3 regions of the Limnohabitans sp. 103DPR2 genome follow, and region 3 is predicted to be linked to each of the others. Evidence: predicted binding sites of a transcription regulator. Region 3 holds the regulator's gene; each other region holds the start of a gene.
What was found. Region 3 encodes FNR, which switches genes on or off when oxygen is low (the NO sensors DNR and NnrR bind a similar motif). Its sites were predicted from a motif close to TTGATNNNNATCAA; they were not measured.
Positions count from the first base shown of each region.

Region 1: L103DPR2_RS02260 (TraR/DksA family transcriptional regulator) is a predicted target of FNR. The motif match lies at 3,568-3,581, and genes of this name have one in related genera.
Region 2: L103DPR2_RS01525 (hemerythrin domain-containing protein) is a predicted target of FNR. The motif match lies at 2,784-2,797, and genes of this name have one in related genera.

Region 1 is NZ_CP011834.1:478,611-485,960, reverse strand. Features, by position in the region: gene L103DPR2_RS02280 (FIST signal transduction protein) at 1-1,243, opposite strand, end outside; gene L103DPR2_RS02275 (PhaM family polyhydroxyalkanoate granule multifunctional regulatory protein) at 1,257-1,877, opposite strand; gene L103DPR2_RS02270 (glutathione S-transferase family protein) at 2,000-2,650, shown strand; gene L103DPR2_RS02265 (enoyl-CoA hydratase/isomerase family protein) at 2,673-3,491, opposite strand; gene L103DPR2_RS02260 (TraR/DksA family transcriptional regulator) at 3,672-4,058, shown strand; gene L103DPR2_RS02255 (hypothetical protein) at 4,083-4,457, shown strand; gene L103DPR2_RS02250 (MarC family protein) at 4,528-5,121, shown strand; gene L103DPR2_RS02245 (fumarylacetoacetate hydrolase family protein) at 5,146-6,156, opposite strand; gene L103DPR2_RS02240 (DUF3108 domain-containing protein) at 6,325-7,350, shown strand, end outside.
Region 2 is NZ_CP011834.1:342,486-349,835, forward strand. Features, by position in the region: gene L103DPR2_RS01505 (indolepyruvate ferredoxin oxidoreductase family protein) at 1-819, shown strand, start outside; gene L103DPR2_RS01510 (DUF2788 domain-containing protein) at 1,074-1,286, opposite strand; gene L103DPR2_RS01515 (Spy/CpxP family protein refolding chaperone) at 1,283-1,657, opposite strand; gene L103DPR2_RS01520 (pirin family protein) at 1,878-2,759, opposite strand; gene L103DPR2_RS01525 (hemerythrin domain-containing protein) at 2,881-3,459, shown strand; gene L103DPR2_RS01530 (alkene reductase) at 3,485-4,612, opposite strand; gene L103DPR2_RS01535 (YbfB/YjiJ family MFS transporter) at 4,611-5,870, shown strand; gene L103DPR2_RS01540 (class II aldolase/adducin family protein) at 5,858-6,637, opposite strand; gene mnmG (tRNA uridine-5-carboxymethylaminomethyl(34) synthesis enzyme MnmG) at 6,791-7,350, shown strand, end outside.
Region 3 is NZ_CP011834.1:2,170,848-2,178,197, reverse strand. Features, by position in the region: gene ccoP (cytochrome-c oxidase, cbb3-type subunit III) at 1-152, shown strand, start outside; gene ccoG (cytochrome c oxidase accessory protein CcoG) at 167-1,639, shown strand; gene L103DPR2_RS10465 (hypothetical protein) at 1,677-1,958, shown strand; gene L103DPR2_RS10460 (hypothetical protein) at 1,976-2,281, shown strand; gene fnr (fumarate/nitrate reduction transcriptional regulator Fnr) at 2,298-3,020, opposite strand; gene hemN (oxygen-independent coproporphyrinogen III oxidase) at 3,226-4,608, shown strand; gene L103DPR2_RS10445 (sulfite exporter TauE/SafE family protein) at 4,615-5,289, shown strand; gene L103DPR2_RS10440 (sulfite exporter TauE/SafE family protein) at 5,297-6,112, opposite strand; RNA gene ssrS (6S RNA) at 6,140-6,319, opposite strand; gene L103DPR2_RS10435 (cell division protein ZapA) at 6,356-6,700, opposite strand; gene L103DPR2_RS10430 (hypothetical protein) at 6,697-6,918, opposite strand; cobalamin riboswitch at 6,969-7,209, shown strand; gene L103DPR2_RS10425 (TonB-dependent receptor domain-containing protein) at 7,276-7,350, shown strand, end outside.

The DNA of each region.
Region 1 (7,350 bases), 1.3 Mb from region 3:
GGTGATGGGCAATTTCACCGCTTGCAAAGAAGCCCACCAAGGGCACGTCGCCCAATGCGTGACGCACCCATTGCAACTCGGCACTATCGCCGCCAAAGTGCGGACCCCCGCGACCTGAACAACTGACATACACCGCACCAGCAATGCGCCGTGCAGGATGTGGCGCTGCTTCGGCCTTACTGGCCGCCAAAGCGTGTGCTGTTTCCATGCTCAAAGTTTCAGGCTCTAGCTCTTCTCTGATCTCTGCGCAAATTCTGCGCAGATCGGCCTTGGCCGCTTGCAAACTCATTTGGCAAAACGCCAAACGTTCGCCCGCTTCCACATGCTCAGCAATGGCAATGCCTTTGCGTGCGGGGTCGAGGCCAATGATGTGGCGAACGCGCACATCCGCACCCAAACTGCCCGTTCTGCCAATGGCGCGTTGCCCCGCTGAGGTGAGGCCCACCAAGGTTGCGCGCACTGCAGGCAATGCTTTTTGCGGATCGCTCAAAGACACTTGCAAATCTTCCAGCAACACATCAAGTGCAGGCAGACCATCGAGTTGGTAAATCACATTGCCTTGGGCTTCTGTGATTTCGCGTTCTTTGCCAAGCGGTGCGCAGCCCTGCGTCACGCGCGACAAGATTTGCACATCGGGCGACCAGGCGACGCCACTGAGTCCACCAGTCAAAACGCCGTTGCTCAAGTCGTGGGAGGGCGATGAATCGAAGGTCTCTTGAAAAGTATTTGAAGAGGCATCGTAGGGCGCTTGCCAAGCAAATTGAACATTTTGTTTGCGACTGGCTGTGAGGCCCCCAAACAAATAACCAGACTGGGTACGACCCGCCATTTCGGCAATCAATTCAGCCAAGTCGGGCGTTTGCGGATCGGCATGGACCAACGCACTCTGCGCCACAAAATCGGCAGGCAAGGCTTGTGCACCAGAAAACACGCGGTAATGCGCCGCGGGCACATCGCACAACATCAAAGCCATGCCAGGCTCGTCAAAATATTCTGCATTGTTGGCCGCCACACCCACCCCCACGGTACCGGCCCAATCTTTGACCATGGGCAACTCGTGCCGCAGGTGCGCCAAGATGGCTTGCGCTTCGTTGGCGTAATGGTCGGTGATGTAGAGCAGGCCCAGGCGGGGCTTGCTTGCGTGGCCAGGCAAGGTCATTTGCGCGCGCACTTGCGCGATGACCAGGCCAGCTGCCATTTGCCACTGCGGATGCGTGGCGTGGCCAAAGGGAAACAAACTCATGAGGTGGGTGATCTTAGATGGCGCTTGATGGTGCGGCAGCACCCGCATTTTTAGCGCGAGAAGGGCGTGCTTTTTTGGCGGCTGTTTTCTTTCGCACTGGTTTAGGCGCATCTTTCATGGCCTTTGCCGCAACGTCCTTGACAGCCGCCGCTGCGATGTTTTGAAATTGCTGCGTCAGCGAGCCCCACCATTGCATGGGATCGACCGCTGGTTTTTCGGGGGCTTCTGCAGAAGCTTCTGTCGCCCCTTCAGCGGCGCTTGTTGCTGCTTGGCTTGTTGCCGTGTCTTTGACTGGATTCAGATCTGGCATTTTGGCAGTGAAGGCCTTGGCCAAATCGGCCATGTTGACATTCATGCCTTGCAATGTGGACAAGGTCATCTTTTGAACTTCCAAGGCTTGAATGGTGGCCTTGAGTGCGTTGGTGTTTTGCTCTAACCAAAACTGAACTGTTTTGAGTTCTTGAATACGTTTGTCCAACTCTTCGATGTTCAGTGTGGGTGCGACCCAACTGGCCATGTTGGGCATGCCTTGGGGCGAGCCTGTCGCACCAGGGTTGGCCGCTTGCCCCAGGTTTTGTAAAAAATCAAAACCAGGTACAAATTTTCCAAATCCGAAGGCAGATGGGTCGCTCATGGGTCGCTCCTAGAGAAAGGTCTTGGGTATAAGCTTAACGCATCGCCAAATCGCGTCAACTTGGAGACGCCAAATCGTCAGCGCAGCGCATAAGCTTGCGCTTTCTAATGAGGAGACACGACATGCTGAAACTCTGCGGCTTTGGCGCCAGCAACTATCACAACAAAGTTAAATTGGCGCTGCTTGAAAAGGGCGTGGCCTTTGAAGAAGAGTTGGTTTGGGTGGGCGAAACAGACCCATTGGGCAGTCCGTTGGGCAAAGTGCCTTATTTGAAAACAGAACACGGCAACCTGTGCGAATCGACTGTGATGGTGGAATACATCGAGCAAGCCTATCCCGCCCACCCCTTGATGCCCCAAGACCCCTTTGCTGCTGCCAAAGTGCGCGAGTTGATGACGTTCTTGGACTTGCACTTGGAATTGCTTGCGCGCAATTTGTATCCAGAGGCTTTCTTTGGCGGCAAGGTCAGCGATGCCACCAAAGAAAAAATTGGTGCGCAGCTTGAGAAAAACGTGGCGGCCTTTGCCACCTTGGCGCAGTTCAAGCCTTTCATTGCCGGCGCAGAAATGACCTTGGCCGACTGCACCGCTGCTGTTCACTTGCCAGTGATCACGGCCGCCACCAAAACCATCTATGGCCGTGACTTCTTGGCGGACTTGCCCGTCAAAGCCTACATGAAGATGTGGGCAGAAAGACCCAGCATGCAACGCGTGCATGCTGATCGCAAAGCAAGCAACGAGCTCTTCATGGCGCGCATGACAAGCAAGCCCTGAAACATGGCTTCGAAGCTGAACCTTAATACTTGGGTGGGCGGCGAGCACGCAAGCTGGCCACCCCTTCTTGGACATCGGGTCCTGCAAAGCCCATGAACTCCAAGGCCAATGAAGCGTCGAACGTTGGACCTGCTTGGCGTAACCAATTGTTCAAAGCATACTTGGTCCACCGAATGGCCGTTTGACTGCCTGAGGCCAATCTGTCGGCCACTTCGTAGGCTTTGGAAAGCAACTCTGCCTCTTCCACTGCCAACGACACCAAGCCCATGCGCTCGGCTTCTTCACCACTGACCGGCTCGCACAACAACAAATAGTATTTGGCCTTGGCCATGCCACAGAGCAAAGGCCAAATGATGGCCGCATGGTCACCTGCAGCCACGCCCAAGCGCGTGTGGCCATCCACAATTTTGGCCGTCTTGGTGGCAATTGAAATGTCGGCCAACAAGCCCGCTACCAAACCAGCGCCGACCGCAGGGCCGTGCATGGCACTGACAATGGGCTTGTCACAATTGATCACGTTGTAGACCAAATCGCGTGCCTCTTTCCAGACGCGACTACGAACATCAAAATCACGCGCCATGTCTTCGACCAACTTTAAGTCGCCGCCACCCGAGAAGCCCAGTCCTTCACCGCGGAGCACCGCTGCACGCACGGTGTCATCGCGCGACACATCGCGCCAAATTTCGGCCAACTCCCAATGTCCGTCGTGCCCAGCCGTGGGCAATTTGCCATTGCCGCCTGGGCCGTCGGCTTTCATTTGAATGTCCAACACGCCACCGTTGACACCTCTGCGGGTGATGCGAAGGGTTTGGTATCTGCTGTAGTCAACGGCCTGCGTCATAGGGTCTCCTGATGAATGGGTGTCAATTTATAGCATCTGTATTGTCCTCGGAAGTCATTCAAGCTTGAATGCTTTCATGACGTGCATCAATACCACCCCGCTTCAGTCTGCCTACGATGATCTCAAGGTGGTCAGCAGGCGCAAAACCGCAAAGCCTCCTGCCTTCATTAGGAAATGGTCATGAAAAACGATCTTCAAAAAGAATCTCTTCGGCAGCTGTTGCTGGCTCAAAAAGTTCAGTTGCTTGAAAAAATCAAGCAAGAGCGAGGCGGCTTGAGTGGCCGCGCAGAAGCGGCTTCAGCCCAGTTGTCTGCGGCCGAACAATCGCATGCACAAAACATGACCGAACGTGACACGGCTTTTGCCATGCAAGAACACAATGTAGCCGAGCTCGAGGCCATTGAAGATGCACTCGGCCGCATCACCAAAGGCACCTACGGAATTTGTCAAGACTGTGAAGTGGAAATCCCCATCACACGATTGCTGGCATTCCCTGCGGCCATGCGCTGCATTGAATGCCAAGCTGGCGCAGAAAAATTGGCAGGCCCTAATGCGGCTTTACATTGATTCATTCACTTCAAGGAGTTATCTGTGATTACATTTCACGCGGTCGTATGGCTTGACCATCAAGAAGCCCACATTGCATTTTTTGACCGCGACCATGCGACGACCCAGCGCATTCATTCCAAATCGCAACACAAACACCAAGGCAAATCAACGGACATGAGCGCCTACTTTGCTAACATCGCCAAGGCTGTCAAAGACTGCCACGAGGTCTTGCTCACCGGCCCTGGCCTCACGCGTCAACAGTTCAAAGACTGGTACGTGCAACACGCTGCTGCACTGTCCCAAATCGTCGTGGGCAGCATTGCCAGCGACCACCCCACGGATGCGCAGTTGGTGGCCATGGCACGCCAGTACTTTAAAAAGTTTGACGCCATGGCGGCAGATCCAACACAGATCTAAGTCACCTGTCGCTTATCGCCGCCTCGGCTGCGCACTGCTATGCTTGGGTCATTGTTCTTGTGAGTAGACGATGACCCACACTTTTGCTTCGGCCACCATTTTGTTGCTGCTGATCACCGATCCTCTTGGCAATATTCCTGTGTTTGTGAACAGCCTCAAGGCAGTGCCGCCAGAGAGGCGGGCGCGCGTCATTGTGCGCGAAGTGTTCATCGCTTTTTGCATCTTGCTCGCCTTCATGTTTGTGGGTCAGTCCTTTCTGAAGGCCATGAACCTGAGTGATGTGTCCCTGCAAATTGCAGGCGCAGTGGTGCTGTTTTTGATTGCCCTGCGAATGATCTTTCCACCCACTGATCGCGTCAACAGCTTGCCCACGCGCGAGCCACTCATCGTGCCACTGGCCATTCCAGCTTTGGCAGGACCTTCTGCCTTGGCCACTGTGCTGTTGCTGGTCAGTCAAGCGCCGGATAGAAGACTTGAATGGGTTGGTGCCCTGAGTGTCACCATGCTGGTGTGTGCGGTGGTCTTGTTGCTGGCTGAACGCTTGCAACGTTTGGTTGGCGACAGCGTGGTCAGTGCATTTGAGCGCCTGATGGGTTTGATCTTGGTGGCCATCTCGATTGAGATGTTCATCCAAGGTTTGAAAGCCTTGCTCAAAACCCTTTGAGCAAGGACTGTCGTTCTTTGCAACTCAAGGCGTGAGCGGCGTAATTTGCTGGTCAATGGCGCCAAACACGCTTTGACCATCGGCACCTTTCATCTCGATGCGAATGGTGTCGCCAAATTTCATGAACTCGGTGCTGGGCTTGCCATCTAATATGGTTTCGATGGCGCGCTTTTCAGCGATACAGCTGTAACCTTTGGCCCACTCAGGCTTGCCATTGACATCGACGCTTTTGTTGCTGACCGTGCCGCTGCCCACAATGGAGCCCGCTCGCACATTGCGTGTTTTGCCAATGTGCGCAATCAATTGACCAAAGTGGAAAGTCATTTCGGGGCCAGCTTCGCACATGCCAACTTTGCGACCATTCCAAGTGGATTGCATGGTCAGGTTGATGCGCCCCTGGTCCCATGCATCACCCAACTCGTCCAAGGTCACGGCCACTGGGCTGAAGGCTGTTGCAGGTTTGCTTTGGAAGAAACCAAAACCTTTGGCCAACTCGTTGGGAATGAGGTTGCGCAAGCTGACGTCGTTGGCCAGCATGACCAAGCGAATGCCATCCAACGCGTTTTCGGGCGTGACGCCCATGGGCACGTCGCCCGTGATCACGGCAATTTCGGCTTCGAAATCGATGCCAAAAGCTTCATCGCGGCACACCACTGGATCGCAAGGGCCGATGAAATCATCGCTGCCACCTTGGTACATGAGGGGGTCACTGTAAAAACTCTGCGGCACTTCAGAGCTGCGAGAAGCACGAACCAATTCCACGTGATTCAAGTACGCAGAGCCGTCGGCCCACTGATAAGCGCGCGGAAGGGGTGCCATGCACTGTTTGGGATCGAAGGGAAACGCGTGGCGCGCTTTCCCAGAATTGAGCGTTTGATAAAGGTCCTCCAGCTGGGGGGCTAGGAAATTCCAATCGTCTAAGACTTGCTGCAAGCGCTGGGCAATGCCCGTCGCATAATGGGCTGTGCTGAGGTCGCGGGATACCACCACCAGTTGACCGTCACGGGATCCGTCTTTGTATGTCGCTAATTTCATGTTGAGTCTCGAAATTGATGTTCAGTGGGCTGGCTTCAAGGGCAGTTTGGGAGCACTTTGCAACATTTGCAATGGATTCAAAGCCACACTTCAGTTTAACCAATCTGCACGGCCCTAAAATTTAAGAAACCCCTCCATTTCCCTAACTGCTACCCATGCCCCTTTGACATGACCGTCGCCATTTCAAGCACCCTGCCAAAGCGCCAGCATTTGCTGGCTTTGGGTGTTGGGGTGGCTGCGTTGCACTTTGTCTTGCTGGTTTCATCAGGGTCCAACATGTGGCACTTGCAGCCTGATTCGCAAAAATTGGGGCCCTTGCAAACACGCGTGCTCAGCACTGAGATGGCCCAACCCAAGTTGGACTCAGCCGTGCCAGCGCCTCCAGTCGCTCGCCCCGTACCGCGAGCGCCCGCACGCGAGGCCATGCCGCATTCGCAACAGTCGCAAGACGCAGGCATGCAAGCCGTGGCATCGGCTGCACTGCCCACGCCACCCGACAACCCACCCGACAACCCAGCCGACAACCCAGCCGAATTGCCCACCGGCATCGCCACCCCCAAAGACATCACGGAGCCGCCCACCGTCACCCTGGCTGAGCCAACGATCAAACCAGCATCGCCCAACGCATCGGCACTGGTGGCCAAGGTGGGCAACTTTCCAGACAACACGCAAATCAATTACAAATTGACAGGGCAAGAGCGTGGCCTCAACTATCACGCATCGGGCTCACTCAAATGGCAAGCCAAAGCGGGGACGGCTTTGCCGAAAGCCTACGAAGCAGAGTTGCGTGTCAAAGCTTTTTTGGTGGGCAGTCGCGTCTGGCGCAGTGTGGGCCAGCTCTCCGAAAACGGTTTGGCCCCTACCCGCTACTCAGACAGTTGGCGCGGCGAGCGTGCAGCGCATTTTGAGACCGACACCCAAAAGATCAGCTTCAGCGGCAATCTGCCCAGCGCCCCTTTGCTGCCTGGGGCCCAAGACCAAGTGAGCTTGTTTATTCAAATGGCGGCCACTGTGTCGGCGCAAAGCTTTGCACCCGGTGCCGAATTGAACGTTCAAACAGCCACGGCACGAGACGCCGTCAATTGGACCCTCACCTACAAAGCCGATGAGTTCATCGACGTCAACGGCGACCGACTGGAAACCCAGCGCTGGGTGTGTTTGCCCCGCGGCAAATTCGACAGTCAAATAGAGATG
Region 2 (7,350 bases), 1.1 Mb from region 3:
GGATATGCCTGGCAAAAAGGTTGGGTTCCATTAAGCCTAGAAGCTTTGCAACGCGCCATTGAATTGAATGAAGTGGCTGTTGCAAACAATTTGGCAGCCTTTGAGTGGGGCCGCCATGCAGCGCAACATTTAGAGGCTGTTGAAGCCCTTTTAACGCCAGCACAAGTGATTCAATTTAAAAAGCGTGATCGCTTAGAAGATTTGATCGCGCAACGTGTTGAATTTTTAACGGCTTATCAAAATACGGCATATGCCAAGCAATACGAAAATTTTGTGGGCCTTGTCAAGCAAAAGGAGCAAGCTTTAGGTCAATCTTTGTTGACTGAAACTGTGGCGCGTCAATTGTTCAAATTGATGGCTTACAAAGATGAATACGAAGTTGCCCGCTTGCATACCGACAAACAGTTCCTAGAACGCGTTAAAACCCAGTTTGAAGGCGATTTCAAAGTTTTCTACCACTTAGCCCCTCCATTGATTGCAAAACGCAATGAGAAGGGCCATTTGATCAAGCAAAAAATGAGTCCTTCCACATTGCTGGTTTTCAAAGCATTGGCGCATTTCAAGTTTTTGCGTGGTACAGCTTTCGACATCTTTGGCAAAACTGAAGAACGTCAAACTGAACGCGCATTGATTCAGGAATACAAGGATGCTGTATCTGAAGTCATTGCATCTTTAAAGGCTGACAACCATGCATTGGCTGTGCAAGTGGCCAAGGTGCCAGAGCAGATCAAAGGTTTTGGTCATGTGAAAGAGCGAAACTTGTCTGCTGCGATGGTGCAGTGGCAAAACAGCATGGATGCGTTCAGAAAATCAATTTAATTTGATTGCTGACTTTGTCTCTGTATTCTTCTTTTATATAGATTAATACATAGTAGTAGTAGATAGAGAGGGGCTTGTCTTGTGGACAAGTCCCTTTTTTCTTTACAGATCAATGCATTGGATCATTTTGAAGGGTGTGCATGGCACTGCAATCTTGGTGTCACACCAGAATGAACAAGTTTTGAAAATTTCAATTTCTGTGGATAACTGTTCGGTTATCCAAAAATTGTCCACAAGTTTGTGCGTTGACAATTTTATTTTTCAAGGAACCACTGGATCCCTGCTTTTGCAACAAAACCCACCATGCCAAAAGCCAATCCCAGAAAAAGAACAAAGGTCCCAAATTTTCCAGCTTTGGATTCCCAAGCCAATTGACCAATGATGAACAGCATGTACAGCATGAATGCTGTCACACCAAAGGTCAGCCCATAGGCGGCAATTTGTTCTTCAGTCAGTCCCCAGATCATGGATGCATTTTGTCATGGTGTCCCATGGGTCCTTGTTTCATCAATTTGTGAGTGTGTGAATCAAAAACTTTTTGCTGAGCTGGGTTCAGACTTGCATAAAAGTTTTTGGTTGCTGTCATGCGTTTGCTCATTTCTGCATCCCTCTCACCCTTGAACGCCATCATTTTGTCAATTCTTTCTGGCGTGCTCATTTTTTCCATCTCAGCTGGCTGGGGCCTTGCAGGACGTTTCATTGGCATTTTCATTTCTGCAGAAAAAGCATTCCATGCGCCCTCTTGAGTTGAATCTAACTGCAATGCAGATTTCAGATCATTCAAATGCTTTTGATGCTTTGCTTCACGGTGCGATTCCGTTTGAGCGCCCCCCATCATGGGACGCCCACCTTGAGGGGGATTTGCAGGCTGTGCAAAGCCAGTCAGATGAATGCTTGAAGTGATCAAGAGGGCGGCAGAAAGCGCAATGCGGTGAAAAGTGGTCATGAGATCTCCTTTGAGTCAAAGGCCTCAGATTTGTCGAAGCAAGCTTTGCATGACTTGTCAGAGGGCTGCTTGCAGTCTGGCAATTTCATGTATCCCTTCTTTGCAGAAATTGTCACGAATTGTAAAGACCCGCCCTGAAATCGTCGACCGCTTGAATGAGTTCGTCACGTGTGTTCATGACAAAGGGACCATATTGCGCAATAGGTTCGTTCAAAGGTTGCCCAGCAATCAACAAAACTTTGCTGCCTGCAGTAGCTTGAATTTCAACCCCTTCGCCTTCATTTCGCAAAATGGCCATTCGGTGCAGTGCCACGGGTGATTTTTCTCCGGGGCTGATGACATTCACACTGCCTCTGTAGACAAACAAAAACGCATTGTGCTGGGTTGGCAATGCTTGTTGAAATGAAGCGTCATTTTCAAAATGAATGTCCAAATACAAAGCATCGGTTGGAAATTCAGCAATGGGTCTTTGGACTGCTCCACGGATGCCATGTGATTGGCCTGCAATGACACGAACTTTGATACCGTCGTGCGTTGAAAACTCTGGGATGTTTTCAGTTTGAATGTCTTGGTAGCCAGGCTTGCACATTTTGTCGCGCGAAGGCAAATTGAGCCAAAGTTGAAAGCCCTCCATCACACCATCTTCTTGCTCCGGCATTTCACTGTGCACCACACCCCTGCCTGCGGTCATCCATTGAACGCCACCGTTTTGGAGCAAGCCCTCATGGCCAGCACTGTCTTTGTGACGCATGCGGCCAGCAATCATGTAGGTTACGGTTTCAAAGCCACGGTGTGGATGGTCAGGAAAGCCGCCACCATAGTCTTTGGGATCGTCACTGCCAAAGTTATCAAGCATCAAGAAAGGGTCTAAGCGTCGTTGATGCGCTTGTGTCAGCACGCGTGTGAGCTTGACGCCGTCACCATCACGTGTTGCTTGACCTTGAACTTGTTGTTCGATGCGACGACCTTGAAAAGATGTGGGAGGTGTGTTCATAAGACAAGATTTTGCATGTTTTTCTTGATCTGCATCATTTTCCAAAAGTGCAATTCACAGCAAACTGGGTTTGTTTGTGAATCAGACTTTGAGGCCGTTTGGCAAAGAAAGCAACAGATCTATGAAAAGAAGAAGCCTTCACATCATTCGCGATGAGCACGCCTCGTTGGCTGCCATGCTTCACTCTATGTCGAAACTGTTAGAGCTTGGACCCGCAGAAGATGCCGCACAATTTTTCGATGTGATGCGCGCGATGTTGTTTTACATCGATGAATTTCCTGAGCGTTTGCATCACCCCAAAGAGTCGAATTTGTTGTTTCCTAAGCTTGCCAAAAAAGCACCGGAGGTGAGAGGGGCCATCGATCGTCTTGAACGTGATCACATGCACAGTGAAAAAGCCGTGCGCGATTTGCTTCATTTGTTGATGGCTTGGGAAATGGTGGGAAGCTCCCGCAAGGCCGCCTTTGTCGATGCCTTCGGCCCTTATGTCGAGTCTTATCTCGACCATATGCGCTTAGAAGAGACCGTGATCTTGCCAGCGGCACAAAGCGCGCTGACAGACGAGGATTGGTTGGAAGTAGACCAAGCCTTTGATCTCAATGCGGACCCTTTAACTGGCAAGCATCTACCAGGCCCTGCATTTGAAAAACTCTTTAGCCGAATCGTGAGCAAAGCGCCTGCACCCATTGGTTTGGGTTAATGTGCACAGGCACTGTTAAATTTGATCAGTGGGCTTTCGCCAGCGTTGGGTAGTCTGTGTAGCCCGCTTCTTTGCCACCATAAAACGTTGCACGATCAGGCGTGTTGTAGGGGCCGTTTTGTTTCAAGCGTGCACCCAAGTCTGGATTGGCAATGAAAGATTTTCCAAAGGCAATCAAATCGGCATCGGCTTGCAAGGCTTGATCGGCCAAATCGCGCTCGTAGCCATTGTTCAGCATCCATGCGCCTTTGCCGCCCGCCTTTTGGTAGGCCGCTTTCATGGCTTTGTAATCAAAAGCGTGATCGCCTTGTTGGTAATCCCTGGCGGCACCCGTTGAGCCTTCAATGACGTGCACATAAGCCAAGGCCAAGGTGCCTAAGAATTGTGTGACGTGTTCAAACAAGGCCTGCGGCGCGGCATCGCTGGCATCATTGGCCGGCGTCACAGGCGAAATTCGAATGCCGCAGCGACCTGCGCCAATTTCTTCGCAAACAGCAGACATCACTTCTTTCAGAAGCCGAGCGCGATTCTCAATGTTGCCGCCGTATGCATCTGTGCGATGGTTGCTGTCAGCGCGTAAAAACTGATCGATCAAATAGCCATTGGCCGCGTGTACCTCAACACCATCGAAACCTGCAGCGATGGCATTGCGAGCGGCTTTGCGGTAATCGTCCACGATGCCAGGCAGCTCGTCTAAGCGCAGTGCGCGAGGCTCGGATGTTGGCACAAAGCTGGGGACACCGTCCACGATCAATACTGTCTTTGATTTGGCCGTGATGGCAGAAGGTGCAACGGGTGCTTGACCGCCGGGTTGCAAGCTGGTGTGTGAAATTCGGCCAACGTGCCAGAGTTGCATCACGATTTTTCCGCCTTTGGCATGAACGCCTTGCGTGATGGCTTGCCATGCATTGACTTGTTCAGTTGACCAGATGCCAGGGACATCGGCATAGCCTTGACCTTGGTGGCTGATGGCAGTTGCTTCTGTGATGATGAGGCCTGCGCCGGTTGCGGGGTTGGCGCGTTGCGCATAGTATTCAGCCATGAGTGCATTGGGCATCGCGTTGGGTGCTCGATTGCGCGTGAGCGGCGCCATCACAATCCGTGAGGCCAATTGAAGTGCGCCCGCTTGGCAAGGTTCGAATAAGTTTTTCATGTCACAAAGTATCAGGTTATGGACGTCGCTGGGCTTGGCTGTGAGCGTGTCGATGGCGGCCGCGGTGTCATTGGGCATGACGCGGTTTGCCTACGCACTCTTGTTGCCGCCCATGCGAGAAGATTTGTCGTGGACCTACACCTTAGCAGGTGCGATGAACACTTTCAATGCGCTGGGCTATTTGGTGGGTGCGCTGCTGACACCTTGGGCGCTTAAACGCTGGGGCGCGGTGCGAGTCTTGATTGTGGGTTCTGTCTTGGCTTCTTTGTTGATGGCCATGACGGGATTTTTCACGCAGGCTTTGTATTTGTTGTTACAACGTTTTTTGGCGGGTGTGGCCAGTGCGGCTGTGTTTGTATCCGGTGGATTGTTGGCGGCCAGGTTGGGTGCGCACTTGCCTTCTCAGTCCGGCTTGCTGCTGGGCATTTACTATGGCGGCACGGGTTGGGGCATTGTCATTTCAGCGTTGTGTGTGCCTGCGGCCATCGCGCTGTCTGCTGCCCATCATGCGCAACACACCTGGTCATGGGCTTGGTGGTGTTTGGCGTTTATTTGCGCCATCATCAGTGCCGCTCTTTTTTTGATTCGATCACACTTGAATCGTTGGATGCCAGAGTTGTCGACGGCTTCGCCTGCGCCGTCAAACGAATATCAAGCGTCATTGCCGACGACAACGCTGAGTGCACCCACCCAGCCCGCATGGCGTGTTTGGGCACCTGGCTTGTTGGGCTACGGCCTCTTTGGTGTGGGCTACATCGGTTACATGACCTTTGTGGTGGCGGTCTTGCGTGAGCAAGGGGCGCCCTCGGACAACATCACGTTCTTTTATGCCGCTTTGGGTTTGGCGGTGGTGGCGTCCTCCAGAATTTGGGCGGGGCTACTGAATCATTTCAAAGGCGGCCAAGCTTTGGCCATCTTGAATGCTTTGTTGAGTGTGGCCACGCTCATTCCTGCATTGACCTCTGCATGGCCGGCCATGTTGTTGTCGGGCATTTTGTTTGGCGGTGTGTTTTTGTCTGTGGTGGCCTCGACCACCGCCATGGTGAAACACAACTTGCCAGCCTCGCAATGGGCCTCGGGTATCAGCGCATTCACCGTGGTGTTTGCGGTGGGGCAAATTGTGGGACCTACTGTTGTGGGTTGGATTGCCGATGGTCCTGGTGGTTTACAGCGGGGTTTGGTTTTCTCGGCCGCTGCGTTGTTGCTAGGCGCTTTGGTGGCGTGGCAACAAAAACCGCTTCAGTCTCAAACGTCGTAGCCCGGATTTTCTCGGTTCAATTTGCGCAGCAAAGAGGGCCACACAAACGAGCCCCCCAGGCCGCCTGTCTGAACCTTCATCGCATGAGACACGCCGCTTAATATTTGGGGATTGACGGGCGTTAGATCTGTCGGTGATGTTAGTCCCGACAATGCGTCCACTTGGATGCGGCACGTGTTCTCAAATGTGTACATCTGCAAGAAAGCATCTTGGATGGATTTGCCGACCGTTAAGAGTCCATGGTTGCGCAACATCAAATAATTGGCCTCGCCTAGATCGGCTTGCAACCTGGTTTTTTCATCGTCACGAATGGCAACGCCTTCATAGTCGTGATAGGCCAGTGACGCCAAGACAAAAGTGCTTTGTTGGCTGATGGGCAACACACCGTGTTTTTGTGCGCTGACGGCCACGCCTGCCCGTGTGTGGGTGTGCAAGACACAAGCCGCATCAGGACGCGCTTCGTGCACGGCGCTGTGAATGACAAACCCGGCTGGGTTCACTGGGTGCGGATTGTCTTCGTCCAGTTTGTTGCAATGCATGTCGATCTTGACCAAGCTAGAGGCGGTGATTTCATCGAACATCAAGCCATAGGGGTTGATCAAAAACTGGTGTTCTTCGCCCGACACAGAGGCGGGTAATTTGGCGCTGATGTGTGTGAACACCAAATCACTCCATCCATACAAGGCCACCAATCGGTAGCAGGCGGCCAAGTCCACACGCAGTTGCCATTCATCGGGGTGGAAGCGGTTGTTGTTGTGCTGTGTCATAAGGTCTCCATATTGGGGCCAAGCTTAGCCTGAGCCGTGATTGCACAGCAGTCGCGCATGGAACACCCGTTACAGATAAAATCAACCCCCTTGGCCACTGGCCTCCCACGGCGCGGGCAGCGCCGGCCAACATGGCCATGAACGGGTGATTTGATGCTTTATCCACAAGAATTTGATGTGATCGTCGTTGGCGGTGGCCACGCGGGAACCGAGGCTGCCTTGGCGTCTGCGCGCATGGGTTGCAAAACACTCCTGCTGTCGCACAACATCGAGACCTTGGGTCAGATGAGCTGCAACCCGTCCATTGGCGGTATTGGCAAAGGCCACTTGGTCAAAGAAGTTGACGCCTTGGGTGGCGCCATGGCCTTGGCCACCGATGAAGGTGGCATTCAGTTTCGTATTTTGAACAGCTCTAAAGGCCCAGCAGTTCGCGCCACGCGCGCTCAAGCCGATCGCATTTTGTACAAGGCAGCCATACGCCATCGGCTGGAAAACCAAGAAAACTTGTGGTTGTTTCAGCAAGCCGTCGATGACTTGATGGTGGAGTCCAATGGCACGGAAGACCGTGTGGTGGGGGCTGTAACGCAAGTGGGCGTTCGCTTTCGTTCAAAAACTGTGGTTTTAACTGCCGGTACATTCTTGGATGGCAAGATTCATGTCGGCTTAGAAAACTATGCGGCCGGCCGTGCGGGTGATCCGCCTGCGGTCAGTTT
Region 3 (7,350 bases):
TGCATGGCTGGGGTGAGAACGCCATCATTGCCATGGTGAACAACGGCAAGGTCAATCAGATGCCTGCGCAAGCCGGCAAACTGACCGAAGCGCAATTGCATGTGCTGGCTTCGTATGTTTGGGGCCTCTCCAATCAGCCTGCTGCTAAATAATATTGAGGGTTGTTTTGGAATCCGCAGACCAGACGACGCGTAAAGTCATTCCCATCGTGCCCGCGCCAGTCGGCGCGGAAGATACCTCGGAAGAGGGCGCATGGGGAGAGCTTTACGCAGCCCATCAAAAAATTTACCCCCGAAGTGTCCAGGGCATTTTTGCCAAATGGCGCTGGGGGTTCGTTTTTTTAACGCAAATTATTTTTTACTGCTTGCCCTGGCTAGAGTGGGGGCAGCGCCAAGCGGTGCTCTTTGATTTGGGTGTCAGGCGCTTTTATATTTTTGGCATCGTTCTCTATCCACAAGACTTCATTTATTTGACAGGCTTGTTGGTCATCTCCGCATTTTCTTTGTTCTTATTCACCGCCATCGCGGGGCGTTTGTGGTGTGGCTATGCATGCCCTCAAACCGTCTACAGCGAAATTTTCATGTGGATAGAGCGCAAAGTGGAGGGCGATCGCACAGCGCGCATGCGCCTTGACTCTCAAGACATGTCTTTGGAGAAACTGGTCAAGAAATGGTACAAACATTTCCTTTGGATTGGTTTGTCCATTTGGACTGGCTTTACCTTTGTTGGTTACTTCACACCAATCCGTGAACTGGGCATGGAATTCTTTTTGGGCAACATGTCGTCCTGGGAAGTGTTTTGGGTCTTCTTCTACGGCTTTGCCACCTACGGCAATGCCGGCTTCATGCGCGAACAAGTTTGCAAGTACATGTGCCCCTATGCGCGCTTTCAAAGCGCCATGTTTGACAAAGACACCCTGATTGTCACGTACGACGCAGAGCGCGGTGAACCGCGGGGCGCACGTTCCAAAAAAGCAGATTTGGCCACCCTGAGTTTAGGTGCATGCGTTGATTGCACTTTGTGTGTGCAAGTTTGCCCCACAGGCATCGACATTCGCAATGGCTTGCAATACGAATGCATTGGCTGTGGCGCATGTGCCGATGTCTGTGACACCGTGATGGACAAGGTGGGATATCCACGGGGCTTGGTGAAATATTCCACCCAACATGCGATGCAAAACAAGTGGACTGCGTCGCAAACCTTGAAGCACATCTTCAGGCCTCGGGTGCTCATTTATACAGGTATTTTGTTGTTGGTCGTGGCCTTGTTGTTTGGCAGTTTGCTGACGCGAAAGTCCTTCAAAGTGGATGTGGTTCGCGACAGGGCAACATTGGCGCGGATCGTCAGCGGCGGCAACATTGAAAATGTGTACCGTTTGCAGATCATGAATGCCGCTGAAAAACGCCAACATTTCAAAGTGACGGCAGAGGGTATGTATGAACTGAAAGTGCTCACAGACTCCGAAGATTTGACGGTGGAGTCCACCCAATCACGTTGGGTTTCAGTTCGACTTCAAGTTCCTTATGATTCTGCCGTGCCTGGTTCATACCCTGTGCGATTTACCATTGAAGCTTCGGATGACAACGAAACAGGCCATACGCTGCTTGAAGAGAAGTCTGTCTTTTTAATTCCGCGATAAGCTTCATCCGACACACACATCAAGAAACGAGCGCTTCATGAATACAAACACTTTGACGCATTCAAAAGTGAGCCAAGCCAAGCCTTGGTGGTCGTTTGGCATGGTCTGGATGATCATTGCTGGCCCAGTTGTGGTGGTGGTGGCGGCTTTTGCGACGCTTTACTTGGCGATCACCATTCCCGACCCGGTCCTGCCAACTGAGGCACTGAACCCACGCAATGCCATTGAAAATCAAGAAAAATTAGACGCTGCCATGGCCCCTGCGCTGCAAGCTCGAAACCACGCAGCAACGGGCGTCGTTCCAGCCTCGAAAAAATAACAAAACTGGAGACAAACATGCTGGCTCAAAGACTGATGTGGATTGTGTGGCCCGCCTTTTTGGTGGCAGGCTTGCTAGAGTTGGTGGTGTTTGGCATGTTTGACCCCGAGGACATGCATTGGTTCGGTCAGCAAATGACCCTGTCAAGGCAAGGCGTGTACACCGTGTCATTTTTTGTGTTTTGGGCATTGGCCATGGTGTCGAGTAGCCTCACCACGCTGTTGTCCATGTCACCCTTCGAGGTCAATCGATGTCCTGTGCCGGTGGACAAACGCCCCCCCAATTGCACGCAAGGTGCAGAGGGCGACAAGGGTTGCTGCTAAGTCTTTGAGCTGTGCCTCAATGGCATTGAGGCTGCGTATTCACCATGCGCTGTAGCGCCTCGGTGTCCAAAATTTTCACGTGGCGTTGTTTCACTTCGACAATGCCATCCTCGACAAATTTGGAGAAAGTGCGGCTGACTGTTTCAAGTTTGAGACCCAAGTAACTGCCAATTTCTTCTCGTGTCATGCGCAGAACCAATTCTGACTGTGAAAAACCGCGTGAGTGCAAGCGCTGCACCAAGTTCAACAAAAAGGCCGCCAAACGTTCCTCAGCACGCATGCTGCCCAACAACAGCATGACGCCATGTTCGCGCACGATTTCTCGGCTCATGATTTTGTGGACATGGTGTTGCAAGGCGGTTACCTCGCGGGAAATTTCTTCAATGCGATCAAAGGGCATGACGCAAACTTCGGCATCTTCTAAGGCCACTGCATCGCAGCTGTGACGGTCGTTCACGATGCCATCCAGGCCAATGATTTCGCCGGCCATCTGAAAGCCTGTTACCTGGTCGCGGCCATCTTCAGAAGCCAAGCAGGTTTTGAAAAACCCGGTGCGAATGGCATAGAGCGAAGTGAACTTTTCGCCGTTGCTGAAGAGGGTGCTGCCGCGTTTGATTTTGCGGCGAGTGGCCACGACTTCATCCAAGCGTTCCAGGTCATGGTCAGACAGACCCATGGGCATGCAGAGTTCGCGCAAGTTGCAGTTGGAACATGCGACTTTGATCATTTCGGGTTTCATGGCGTTCTCAATTCAAAAAATTGACATTGCGACAAGTCAAGTCATTAGCTTATACCTACTTGACGCAATTGACGCATCTCAAGCTTTCATGAATCTTTTTTTCAGGCCCTGAATGGCAAAAATTTGATTTAAGTCAAGTTTAAATGGTGTCACAAAAGGCACATTAACTAAAACCTACAAATATGCCAGTCTTGGGAATTGCCGCATGTCCTTTTTGACACCAGAATTACTGACGCGCTTTGACGTGCCGGGCCCGCGCTATACCTCTTACCCGACAGCCGACCGTTTTGTCGAGGCTTTTTCTCAAGAAGATTTGATCCAAGCCCTTGCGCTTCGAAACCAGGGTGTGGGACAAAAAAACAGACCCCTGTCGATCTATGTTCACATTCCGTTTTGTGAATCGCTTTGCTATTACTGCGCATGCAACAAGATCATCACCAAGCATCACGAAAAAGCTGAACCTTATTTGCGCTATTTGGCCAAAGAAGTAGAGATGTACACCTCGGCCATGGGCCTTGGCCAGTCGGTCAGTCAGTTGCACCTAGGGGGCGGCACGCCCACATTTTTGAGCAATGAAGAGTTGCGTGAATTGATGGCTGTGCTCAAGCGCAGTTTCACATTCGTGGCGGGCGGAGAATATTCCGTCGAAGTGGACCCGCGCACTGTCAGCGATGAGCGCTTGGCTTTGTTGTTTGAATTGGGCTTCAACCGCTTGAGCTTTGGCGTTCAAGACTTTGACCCTGAGGTGCAAAAAGCAGTTCACCGAATTCAACCGGCTGAACAAGTTTTTGCATTGGTGGCCGCTGCACGCAAAATTGGTTTTGAATCGGTCAATGTTGATTTGATTTATGGCTTGCCCAAGCAAACACCTGAATCATTTGATCGAACGTTGCAGCAAGTGAACGAGCTGCGGCCAGACCGCATTGCGCTCTATGCCTATGCGCATTTGCCAGAACGTTTTAAACCACAGCGTCGCATCCTGGCGGCAGAGTTGCCTGTGGCTTCAAGCAAGATTGCCATGCTGTCAAGGTCTATGGATGCGTTGATGAATGCGGGCTATGTGTATGTCGGCATGGACCACTTTGCGTTGCCTGAAGATGCGTTGGCAGTGGCCAAACGGCAAGGCCGCTTGCATCGTAACTTTCAGGGTTACAGCACACAACCCGATTGCGACTTGATCGGCTTGGGCGTGTCGGCCATTGGCCGCATGGGGGGCACCTACAGCCAAAACGCCAAGACCATGGAAGAGTATGTGGACATGCTCGACACCGGCCAGTTGCCCATCGTGAAGGGCTTGGCCTTGTCACGCGATGACCTGATTCGCCGTGCCTGGATCATGGCCATCATGTGCCAGGGCCATGTTCAGTACGATGCCTTCAACGAAGCTTGGCTGATCGATGCCAAAAAATACTTTGCCAGTGAATTGAGCCAACTTGAAATCTTGCAGACGCAAGGTTTGGTAGAGTTGTCGGATGGCGGATTGCAAGTCACACCCATGGGCTGGTTTTTTGTTCGGGGTGTGGCCATGGTCTTTGACAAGTATTTGCAAGCTGACCGCAACCGAACTCGCTTTTCTAAAATCATCTAACGCTGCATGCAGAATTCCTTAGCCCTCACGGCTTTGATCATGGGATTGGCCGGTGGGCCACATTGCGTCGCCATGTGCGGCGCTGCCTGTGCAGGCATGGGGCAGGTGGCAGGCGCAAATCAAAACAGGGCGCTGTTGTCCTTCCAAATAGGACGCTGGCTGGGCTACAGCCTGATGGGCGGCTTGGCGGCCCTCAGTGTCCAAGCCTTGGGCTGGCTGACTGTTGAGTCAGCGGCCTTGAGGCCCGTCTGGAGCATGTTGCATGTGGCGGCCGTCGTCTTGGGCCTCTTGTTGATTTGGCAGGCCAAACAACCCGTTTGGCTCGATCAAAGTGCGCAGCAACTCTGGGCCAAAATTCGGCGCTTGAATGCCCATTGGGGAAAAATTGCACCTTTGGCCGTTGGTGTTTTGTGGGCCCTGATGCCCTGCGGCCTGCTTTATTCAGCCCTCATGGTGGCGGCCCTCACGGGCAATGTGCTTGACGGTGCACTCACCATGGCTTGTTTTGCGCTGGGCAGTGGCGTGAGCTTGGGATTGGCGCCCTGGTTGCTCTTGAAGCTGAAAACCCTTGGGGACGGTGCTTGGGGCATTCGCCTGGCGGGTCTGGCACTGGCCTGCACATCGGGCTGGGCCTTGTGGATGGGCTTGGCGCACAACCAAGCCCCTTGGTGCGTGACCTGACGGTGATTTAGGCCGTAAAACCTTTGTACAGCATGTAAGCGGCCAGCAAATACAGCACGAATGCAAATGTGCGCTTCAATTGTTTAACAGGAAGTTTGTGCGCCGCACTTGCACCCATGGGGGCCATGAACACGCTGCAGCTGGCAATGACCACCAAACCTGGCAGCCACAAATAACCAAAACTGTGCTCAGGCAAATTGGGAACGTCTTGTCCTGCAACCACATAGCCAATGACATTGGCCAAAGCAATGGGGAAGCCCAATGCTGAGCTGGTGGCCACGGCATTGTGAATGGCCACGTTGCACCAAGTCATGAAGGGCACGCTGACAAAACCGCCGCCGGCACCTACCATGCCCGACAAAAAGCCAATGACACCACCAGCGCCTAACAAGCCGGGCGTGCCTGGCACTTGGCGATTGGGGGCTGGTTTTTTGTCCAAGAACATTTGAGTGGCAGAGAAGCCGACAAACAGCGCAAAAAACAGCGCCAAATAAGAACCCTTGAGGGCAGCAAAAGCACCCATGCTGGCCAAGAAGCTGCCCATCACAATGCCCGGGGCCAGTCCTTTGACCAGATCCCAACGCACAGCACCTTTTTTGTTGTGCGCACGGACACTGGAGATGGAGGTGAAGATGATGGTGGCCATGGAGGTGGCAATGGCCATCTTGACGGCCAAATCGGCGCTAACCCCTTGGTTACCCAGCATGAGGGTGAGAAAGGGCACCATGACCATGCCGCCGCCAATGCCCAACAGCCCCGCCAAAAAGCCAGTGACCAGTCCCAATGCGGCCAGTTCTGCGATGAGGGTAGGTTCTAAAAACATAAGAAGGGCTTTGAGAAATGTTTGAATAAGGTGTCTGCAAGTGCCACTGGACCGGCATCCTGAACCGGGGTTCAGGTGGGCGAGGGCAGACTGGCGTTGGGTTCATCTGACGCGAGACGATCACGCTCACCAGACAATGTACCAAGCCCGGGCTCTAAGAGCATTGGTTCAAGGAAATATAAAGCCCAGCATGCACTGCAGACAGCGCGATTGTAGGCTTAACTCAAAGCAGGGCTTGTGAGACTAAATCAGTTGACCATCTTGGTGGAGGGCCTGATCCAGTTTTTTCAACAGCTGACCCAAGCGTTCGTGATCAGAGTCACTCAGGGCTGAGGTGGTTTCGGTGGTTTCAGGAGCGGTGGCTTGCTTGTCAGCTGGAGGCGGGGCTTCGGCTTGTTCAAAGGCCAGATTGAGGGCTGCCAAAACCGCGATGCGGTCACGCGCTTTGATTTTGCCGGCGTCGCGGACCTTGCACATGGCTTGGTCGACTTTGTCAACGGCAGCCAACAGGCGATCTTCTCCCCCCACTGGGCAGCCCAGCAGGTAGCTTTGGCCCATGATTTGAACTTCAAGCTGTTTGGTGCTCATGCGTCGGTGTCAGAAGAGGTGTTTTGGGGCAGTCGCTCAATCAGGGCGTCTACGCGAGAACGGGCAGCGGCCAACTTGGACTTGAGCAAGTCGCGCTCGTGGGAAATTGCCAGCACCTGCTGCTGTAGCAGTGCATTGGTCTTTTGCAATTCTTCGTGCCTGAGCAAGAGGTGCTCGACGCGTTCTGCAATCTGGTCGACGGTAGTGGGGTTCGTCATGTCAGAGCCATTGTAATTTCTAGCATTGTAGGCTTGGTGCAAGGTGACATCTTACAATGTACTTTGTTGGTGCTCGAGACTTGGTTCGCAAGTTTCAGTTCAACGGGAAGCAGGAGAGCCATCCCCCTCGGGGTTAACTCCACCTGCGCTGCCCCCGCAACGGTCAGCAGACGGGCTTTTTCAAAGCCCCGCTTTCATCAATCGCCACTGAGTGCCCTGAAACAGGCATTTGGGAAGGTGATGGAGGTCGATCTGCTTAGCCCGGATACCGGCCAACAAGGTGGTTCTCCCCTGGGGGAGCCTTACGTTCATGCACTGTCGGGGAAGGCGGTGAGAACATATTTCGAGCTTTTATTTATGAAAAATTCCAAATCTTTTGGCCGCATTGCCTCTGCGCCTGCTTTGTCCTTGATCGCTTTGGCCGTTGCCGTT